DNA from 3 places in the Gynuella sp. genome. Region 1 is predicted to be linked to each of the others. Evidence: predicted binding sites of a transcription regulator. Region 1 holds the regulator's gene; each other region holds the start of a gene.
The links. The regulator PhoB, encoded in region 1, activates phosphate uptake and scavenging genes when phosphate is short. The targets are predictions, from matches to a motif close to TGTCATANNNNTGTCANA.

Region 1 (3,265 bases):
CACTGCTAATATCCAATGTACCGTCGTGGATTTGCAGCGCATGCTTGACGATTGCCAACCCCAGGCCAGTTCCTCCTGTCGCTGTAGAATGGCTAACATTAACCCGGTAAAAACGTTCCGTCAGACGCGGAATGTGACGAGCTTCGATACCAATACCGCTGTCTTTGACGCTCATATAAGCAAACCGTTCATCCTGACGCCATGAAACGAGAATATGGCCGGTTTCCGGAGTATAGTGCACAGCATTGAACACTAGGTTGGAAAACGCGGAGCGTAATGAATTCGGATCTCCCATCAGGTCAGCTTCAGTTTCGATATCGAGCTCTATCTGATGGTGTTTATCTCCACTGAGGGCTTGCGCATCCTCAACAATACTTTCCAGTAACTGCCTTACATGTACCTGCATGTCTCCGCGACGATCATCATCACCATCAAGGCGGGTCAATAGCATCAAATCATTGACCAGATTGGTCATGCGCCGGGTCTGCGCCTGCATTTGCTGCAATGGCCGATGCATACGTTCTGGCAACACGTCACCCATATCAATAAATGTTTCCAGATACCCCTGCAGCACCGTCAATGGTGTACGCAGTTCGTGGCTGGCATTGGAAACAAAATCCTTGCGCATCTGTTCCAGTTGCCGCAGTCGGGAGATATCACGCACCCATAGCAATCGTTCGTTTTCACCATATATGGTAATGGCAATCTGCAATGTCAGATGTTCGCGTCTCGGAGCAGGAATATTCACTTTGGTACGGGGAACGGCATTGCGGAAAAACTTTTGAAATTTAGGGCTGCGAATCAGGTTGTTAATCAGCTGGCCACGGTCCTGCGGCTGAAAACTCAACAAGTCACCAGCCGCTTCGTTCCACCACTCCAATGTGCCATCCTGATTCACAATCACAATCCCATCCTCAAGAGCAGATGTGGAGGTCTGGAATCGGTTGATAACGGTATTGAGACGGTGTACTTCGAGACGATGCCGACGTAATAATCCGTAGAGATAATCAAATACCATCCCCATCGGCCCGTCGGTGTCCGGCAAACTTTCTGCGGTGGTGTCTTTTTGTTTTAGCCACTCGATCAGCTTGTTCTGCTGCCACATGGACCAAGCGACATAACCGATCAGATACAACAGCAGGGCAATGAGTGGATAGCCCAGAATGGCGCCAATCAACATCACGGCCAAAGCCATGGCAACAACAGAAGTCAGATGCTGCCGTCGATAATCTTTAATCATTGAAAAGTGTTATCCAATTCTAATTGGGAGTCAGCTGATTTTTGCAGAAAAACGGTAGCCAGTTCCACGTACGGTTTGAATCATGGTCATCAACTGGTCACCAAGGGCTTTGCGCAGGCGGCGAATATGTACATCGACCGTACGTTCATCCACATAAACATTTCCTCCCCAGACCTGATCCAATAACTGTGCCCGTGTGTAGGCACGTTCCTGATGACTCATGAAGAATTGTAGCAGCCTGAACTCTGTAGGGCCCATTTCAATTTCCTGTCCATTTGAGCTGACCCGATGACTGCCTGGATCAAGCCTCAGGCCATTCACTTCAATCGCCTCCTCCACACCAGGCGGGGTAGCCCGGCGTAATACCGCTTTCAGTCGCGCCACCAATTCACGGGGAGAAAACGGCTTGGTGATATAATCATCGGCACCGGCCTCCAACCCCTGAATTTTATGGTCCTCTTCCCCTTTGGCCGTCAACATGATCACCGGTATTTCGGCTGTCAGGTGGTCCCGTTTTAACCGCCGGCAGATTTCCACGCCACTGGAACCAGGCAACATCCAATCCAGTAATAACAGGTCCGGTTTCTGATCCACTACCACTGACATCGCTTCCTGTGCATCACCTGCCTCAATACAGTGATAACCCGCCATTTCCAGCGCTGCGGCAATCATTTCTCGGATGGGGGTCTCATCATCAACGACCAGTATGGTTTTTCCAGACATAGCTATCTCACTCAATTTGACTCAGGCAAAATTAAACTGCCCCTTTATGACAAATTAGTGACAATTGTCATCTCAGTGTCAAATATGGGTACTCATAGACTGTCATAGAAAGTTCAGAAATATACCCACAAAAATAACCGCTCCAACCCAATTGTTGTGCAAAAACGCTTTAAAACAGGCGTCGCGGTCACGATTGCGAACACTCCAGATCTGCCAGAAGAACATAGCACCAGCAACCAACAGGCCCAAGTAGTAGAATAGTCCCAGCCCCGCCTGAACACCGACCAGTATCCAGGTCAACCAGGCCAGCCCCTGCAAAGTTGCCACTGCGAAAATATCGGCTTCGGCAAATAGAATAGCAGTCGATTTCACGCCAATTTTTAAATCGTCCTCACGGTCAACCATTGCATATAGAGTGTCATACGCCACTGTCCATAGCAGATTGGCGGTATACAGCAGCCAGGTAATTGATGTCAGCTCCCCGGCTTCAGCCATAAATGCCATTGGAATCGACCAACTGAAAGCCGCCCCCAGCACCACCTGGGGTAAATAGGTGTAGCGCTTCATAAATGGATAAGCGAATGCCAATGCTGCTCCTGCAAACGACAGGTAGACGGTCTGCCGGTTAGTCATCAACACCAGAGCGAATGAAATCAGACACAACACCACAAACAGAATCACAGCTTCATGATGCCTGATAATGCCTAAAGCAAGAGGCCTTGCCTGGGTGCGTTGAACATGACCATCAATATTTCGATCCGCGAAATCATTAATGGCACACCCGGCACTGCGCATCAGCACCACACCGGTGATGAAAATCAGCAGATTGGAGATCTTCGGCAACCCTCCACCAGCCAGCCACAAAGCCCATAAAGTGGGCCACAAAACGAGAAATGTTCCTATGGGACGATTGAGACGGGTCAGCGCAATATACGCATTAATCCGTAATTTAAGAGCCTGATTCATAATATTGGGATCAAAACCGCAAACTTGGGACACTGATGATGGCTGCGCAGTTTATCAGAAACAGAATCATCTGATGCTTATACTTGTTGATAATTTGCGTGACCGATACCAGGAAATTAGTAGAGAAATACAGCCCTGCTATTGCTTTTGCAAAACAGGCTCAGTAGCTTTGGCCGCAGAATCGATAGGGGGTTAAGTGATGAGAAAATGGCAATGTATAGTCTGTGGTTTCATTTATGATGAAGCCGAAGGTTTACCGGAAGAAGGGATTGAACCTGGAACCGCCTGGAGCGATATTCCAGAAGATTGGGCTTGCCCTGATTGTGGAGTTGGCAA
Region 2 (3,265 bases), on a different contig from region 1:
GATTTTGCACCAAGTAATGCGGTTAACCGGATGTAGTTTTTACACCCCTCACCCAAAAAAGCCCTGATATCAGGGCTTTTTTTGTGCTGCTAATTTGCTGAACGATAATTTACCGGCAAACATGCTCAGCGGCTGTACACCGCAAAACTGTAGTCGTAGGAGTTATCAGTATCCGCACAGAACTCCTCTGTACTCTGCAACTGCCAGGGCTGCATATCAAATTCCGGGAAACAGGTATCGCCCTCAATATCGGCATGTACATGAGTAATATACAAACGATCTGCAACGGGCAACGCACGGGCGTATATTTCAGCTCCTCCCATAACCATGATTTCATCCTGCTGCCGGGTCGTAGACAGTGATTCCGCCAGCTCAATAGCCTCTTCAAGGCTGCCAACGACATGTACCCCCGGCAAACTAAGTTGCTGTTGTCGGGTGATCACAATGTTTTCGCGATCTGGTAAGGGCCGGCCCAATGAATCATAGGTTTTACGCCCCATGATGACACACTTGCCTGTGGTCAGCTGTCGAAAACGCTTCATGTCATTCGGCAGCCGCCAGGGCAATTGATTATCTTTACCAATAACCCGATTTCGGGCCATTGCCCATACCAATGCCAGTTTCATGGCGAAACTCCTTACTGTTAAAAGCCTGTGACGCTATAACATTATAAAGGGTCTGGTCGAACAGTTGCGATAAAACTGCCGAGCCATTAACCTTAGCTGTCCTCCTGGAACTGTGGATTCAATGCGTCCCGCGACTTCCCGGTTCCGTAAATATTTAGTGGCGCACTGTCCGTTGTTTCCGCATATGCCATACACCTTATTTTGGAGATAGTAATGACCCCCGTTCCCGGCGATATCCAGCAAGTTATGGACGAAGCTGATTGTTTATTCAGTGAAAGCCAGATAGAAGTTGCAATTGACCGCATGGCAAAAGAGATCAGTAACGATATTTCTGGTAAAAATCCGATTGTATTCAGTGTCATGAATGGCGGACTGGTACTAACTGGTAAACTGGTCACCAAGCTCGGCTTTCCACTTGAAGTCAGTTATCTGCATGCCACCCGCTATCGCAATGAAACCCGCGGTTCTGAACTGGACTGGAAAGCGTTTCCTGCTCAACAACTCAAAGACCGCACCATCCTGATTGTCGATGACATCTATGATGAAGGCTCCACCCTCGGTGCCATTGTTGACCATTGCCGTAATGAGCAGGTCGGTGACTTACACGTAGCCGTTCTGCTGAATAAACTGCACGACCGTAAAGCCCGCCCGGATATCCTTCCAGACTACATTGGCCTTGAATGTGAAGACCGCTTTGTCTTCGGTTTCGGCATGGACTACAAAGGATACTGGCGTAACGCTCCCGGGATCTACGCGGTTAAAGGCATGTAATCCCCCCCTCACCGATAGTCACTGATTTGCGGTTGACGGGTCACTGTCAACCGCCTCGTCTGAATAACTTTATCTTCCATTACAATTCTGTAACAGTTACGTCTTATACTGTTATCCGTTTATTGCCTGATAAAAAGCGGTTGTTATATGAAAGAATTATCTTTTTTTAATCGTGAACTCAGCCTGTTGCAATTCCACAAGCGGGTATTGCATCAAGCCACAGATGCGTCCCTGCCGGTATTGGAACGAGTTAGATTCCTATGTATCTCAGCCACCAATCTGGATGAATTCTTTGAGGTCCGGGTTGGAGGTCTGATTGAACTGATTGAGCGCGGATCAGGAACAACCTCCTTTGCCGATGGCATGACCATCACTCAGACCAAAGAGGCAATCGCAGAACAGGCACATGAGTTTGTCCATCAGCAATATACAGTTCTAAATGAACAGATTCTGCCGTTACTCAGGGAAAATGGTATTTATATTCTGCGCCGGGATGAATGGGTCAGCGATCAGATCAACTACCTGCATAACTACTTTCAAAGCGATGTTTTACCACTGCTCAGCCCGATTGGTCTCGATCCTGCGCACCCGTTTCCACGAATCCTGAATAAAAGTCTTAACTTTATCGTCAGCCTCAATGGCAAAGATGCCTTTGGACGAAACTCCGGGCGGGCCATTGTCCAGGTGCCACGATCATTGCCCAATATTATCGAACTCCCTTCTGAGTTGGTCAGCGAAGGACGCGGTTTTATCCTGATGTCATCAATCATTCACCATTTTATGGATGAACTGTTTGTCGGGATGACAGTGCTGGGTTGCTATCAGTTCAGACTGACACGGAATACGGACATCTTTCTGGATGAAGAGGAAACCGATGATCTGCTCAGAGCCATGGAAGGGGAACTTGCCTATCGCCAATACGGTGATGAAGTCCGTATTGAACTGGCAGACAATACACCGGAAGACCAGCTGGAATTTCTGCTCAATCGCTGCGAAGTAGGCAACCGTGATATGTTCAAAGTCAACGGTCCGGTCAACTTATCCCGCTTCAATGATCTGTTTAGTCTGATCAAAGATCCTGCTCACTATTTTCCGCCGTTTACGCAATCCGTACCACGGGCATTTAAACGCTACGATAACTATTTCGATGCTATCCGTCGCCAGGATATTCTGGTCCATCATCCATATGAATCGTTCAGCACGGTGGTGGAATGGATACGTCAAGCAGCCAAAGACCCCCAGGTCCTCGCTATTAAACAGACTCTCTATCGTACCGGTTCAGAATCACCTGTGGTAGACGCTTTGGTTCAGGCAGCCAGAGCCGGCAAAGAAGTGACTGTCGTCGTGGAACTGCGTGCCCGTTTTGATGAACAGGACAACGTTGCCCTGGCTAACAAGCTGCAGCGTTACGGTATCCACGTCATTTACGGTGTGGTTGGGTTTAAGACCCATGCCAAGATGCTATTGATTGCCAGAAAGGAAAAAAACCAACTGCGCAACTATGTCCACCTGGGAACTGGCAACTACCACGCCAAAACCACGCAGGTTTATACTGATTACGGTCTGTTTTCCGCAGACAAATCTTGTGGAGAAGATGTCTATCGTATTTTTCTGCAGCTCAGCAGTATGGGCAAAATGTCCAAAATGGAAACCCTGCTGCATGCTCCGTTCACTCTGCACCGTTCTATGATCCGTAAAATTCAACGGGAAGTGGATAACGCAAACAACGGCAAAACCGCACACATTATTCTGAAAATGAATTCGCTGTGTGAAGAGCAGCTGGTTACTGAACTGTACAAGGCTTCACAAGCCGGCGTCTCGATTGACCTGATCATCCGTGGCATATGCCATTTAAAACCAGGAATTCC
Region 3 (3,265 bases), on a different contig from region 1:
CTCGAACCATCCAAGCCGGGGAAATGACCACCGCCACCAGCACGATAATTATTGGTTGCCACCAGAAACTCGGCATTCATATCAATCGGCTTGCCTTCAAAGGTCAGATTGACGATACGCTCACTACCTGGATTTTGCAGTTCACCCTTACTGCTGTAGCGGGCTGGCTGAGTGACATCGATCTGATAACGAACCCCATCGATCACATCAAAGTTATAGGTAGGGAAATTCTCGTTCACCAAATTCTGATCCACTCCGGCAGCCGGGTCGATCTGGTTGAATTGACCGGCAGACATCTCCAGCCACTCTTTCACTTCAGCTCCGCTCAGCTTCACGACTTTCAGATCATTCGGATAGATGTACAGATCACTGACGTTACGCAAAGCGATATCACCAGCAGGTACATCAGTGTAGTAATCCGCGCCACCGCGACCACCCGCTTTAAACGGTGCCGCTGCCGACAGAACCGGCAGACCTTCATAAGAAGTTCCCTGAATGATTTCCTTCACGTACCAGGTCTGGGCATTGCTGACCACCTGTACCGATGGATCATCCTGTACCAGGGCAAAGAAACTATTGATGTCAGAGGTCGATTCACCGACTTTCTGACGCATGTAGGCAATCGTCCCTTGATGATCAAACTGAACAGCGGTATTGATTTCGCTGGCTGCCTGCACCAATGGAATCACATCACGACCTTCACGCTTGTAAATCGGCCGGGCTTCAGACTTACCATTCACCACATTCCAGCGGCCTTTGTCATTATTCAGAGTCAGATCAACCACTCCGAGATGGCTGCCCCAGAATCCTGGCATAACGGCCGGTACCCCATACACGGTACCTTTATCGGCATCCACCCCCTCGTAATCGGCAAAAGCTTCATCGCCTGGAAACACCAAGTGCGAATGACCGAACAGAATGGCATCGATACCCGGTACTTTGGCCAGATAGTAAGTGGCATTCTCATCCATTCCCTGGCGCGGATTGTTGTACATGCCGCTATGCGGGACCGCGATCACGATGTCGGCACCTTTGGCTTTCATTTCCGGTACAAACTTTTTCGCACTCTCAACGATGTCCCTGGCCACCACCCGACCGGTCAGATTGCTCTGGTCCCAGGTCATGATCTGAGGCGGGACAAAACCGATATACCCGATTTTCAGAAACTGCTCATTGCCATCCGTATCCACTACTTTTTTGGTTTTGATGATATAAGGCTGAAAATAATTCTGATCGTTGTCAGGATTACCATCATGATCATCCACATACACATTGGCATTCACATACGGAAAAGCGGCACCGCTCAAAGCCTTCATCAAAAAATCCAGACCATAATTGAACTCATGGTTACCAATATTGCCGACATCGTAATCCATCAGGTTCATAGCTTTGTAAGCCGGATGTGTTTCCCCAAACCGCAGCACCCTGCCTTTGGCCACATAATCCCCCAGAGGATTGCCCTGAATCAGGTCACCGTTATCCACCAGCACCGAGTTTTCAGCTTCCTTTCGTGCCTGTTTGATTAAGGTATACACTTTTGAAAGGCCCACAGTGTCGCTTTCAGCATCGCGATAGTAGTCATAATTGGTGATATGCATATGGATATCGGTCGTTTCCATCACCCGCAGATTCACCGTCGCGCTGTACGCTGGTGCGGTAATAATGGAAGCAATAGCCAGTGCTAAAACTTTTTTCATGGTGAACTCCAATTTTTCGGTGTTGCTGCATTCGAGGCAGTCTTGGTTGTTATCTGATCAGTTATGGTGCTATTCAACAATTGAAATATGAAAAAAACATGACCAGATGGTCATATTCGCGCCTGAGAGCCATACAGGCAAGGGATATGCCGTGTTATGGTGATTTTGTTCCGGTCAGGCAACAATAGTTTGACCTATACACACCATCTCTCAAACATCTGCTCATCGGTGAACAAACACCATCACCATAAATGCCAAACAGCGATAACTTAAGGTGAAAACTAAAGCGTTACTGTCGTTACAAGGTTTTTGGGCTGCCCTTGTGCATACGCCGCTACATTTTCAAACGCCGTACGGAAATAAAGCTCATAACTGTTGCGTTCCACATAGCCCAGATGCGGCAGAGCCGTGACATTCGGCAAAGACAGCAGCGGCTCGTTCGCCCGTGTTGCCGGCTCAACCTCATACACATCGAGCGCAGCCTGTTTACCCGGATGCGCCAGCATCTCTTCATACACGGCCCCGGTCTCCACCAGATCAGAGCGACTGGTGTTCACAAACAAAGAGTCAGCTTTCATCTGTTGCAGATCGGCCTTGGTCACACAGCCTCTGGTCGCTTCATTCAGACGCAAATGCAGAGTCACAATATCAGCCGTTGAAAAGAACTCTGCTTTTGATCCTGCAGCAGTAAAACCATCCTGCTGAGCAGCCAGGCGTGACGACTCACTGCCCCAAACCAGCACCGTCATCTCAAAAGCTTTGGCATATTGCGCCACCCGTCGACCAATTTTGCCATATCCCCAGATGCCCAAGGTCAACCCGTTCAGTGTCCGGCCCAGTCCGCGTCCACCGGAACACTGCCAGTGATCATCCTGAAGCTGGGCAGCATAGGCCGGAATATGTCTGGATGCCGCCATAATCAATGCCCAGCACAATTCTGCCGGCGCCACCGGAGAGCCCACACCCTCGGCGATATCCACACTATATTTTTGACACACGGATTGATTAAGATGATGGCTGATTTTACCGGTCTGACTGATCAATCGCAGCTTGGGAAGTTTTGATAGCAAAGACTCGGTGATGACCGTACGCTCACGAATCAGCACCAGCGCTTCCACATCGGCCAGCTTTGCCACCAACACTTCTTCCGGATATGTCTCTGTCAAAACCAACACCTCGTGATCGACCAGAAGATCAAAACAATCGAGATTTCTTACCACATCCTGGTAATCATCCAAAATAGCGACTTTCATGGCAGTTTCCTTGGTAATGAGATTATTGAAATCATTTGATAGTGAAAGTATTCGGTGATGTCAGTCGGTTATACCGCACGAATCAGTTGCCAGCATAAGCTCAGACAAAAATGCAGTATACCGATAGCCGTTAAAAAACCCGAATCAGGCGCTGCCGAAGTTGGCTCTAAAGAAGGTCGATCAGAATAGATATGAAATAGAAAAGTACAAAACAAAAAGGCTGGTTTCAAATCAGATTAAAACCAGCCTCTATTACGATAAAACGTTTGTGTATTCATCCTGCAATCAAATCATCTCTCTGATTGCAGGGTGATT

Region 2: a site for PhoB is predicted at 1,475-1,492, ahead of ppk1 (polyphosphate kinase 1). Genes of this name have one in related genera too.
Region 3: a site for PhoB is predicted at 1,784-1,801, ahead of ACQY6I_RS13105 (bifunctional 2',3'-cyclic-nucleotide 2'-phosphodiesterase/3'-nucleotidase). Genes of this name have one in related genera too.

The regions. Positions count from the first base shown of each region.
Region 1 covers NZ_JBNKSF010000027.1:217,350-220,614, forward strand. Annotated here, with positions in the region: gene phoR (phosphate regulon sensor histidine kinase PhoR) at 1-1,240, opposite strand, end outside; gene phoB (phosphate regulon transcriptional regulator PhoB) at 1,271-1,963, opposite strand; gene ubiA (4-hydroxybenzoate octaprenyltransferase) at 2,066-2,929, opposite strand; gene rd (rubredoxin) at 3,129-3,265, shown strand, end outside.
Region 2 covers NZ_JBNKSF010000026.1:105,303-108,567, reverse strand. Annotated here, with positions in the region: gene ushA (bifunctional UDP-sugar hydrolase/5'-nucleotidase UshA) at 1-36, shown strand, start outside; gene ACQY6I_RS09505 (dihydrofolate reductase) at 126-626, opposite strand; gene ACQY6I_RS09500 (hypoxanthine-guanine phosphoribosyltransferase) at 840-1,397, shown strand; gene ppk1 (polyphosphate kinase 1) at 1,545-3,265, shown strand, end outside.
Region 3 covers NZ_JBNKSF010000034.1:215,184-218,448, forward strand. Annotated here, with positions in the region: gene ACQY6I_RS13105 (bifunctional 2',3'-cyclic-nucleotide 2'-phosphodiesterase/3'-nucleotidase) at 1-1,697, opposite strand, end outside; gene ACQY6I_RS13110 (D-2-hydroxyacid dehydrogenase family protein) at 1,979-2,950, opposite strand.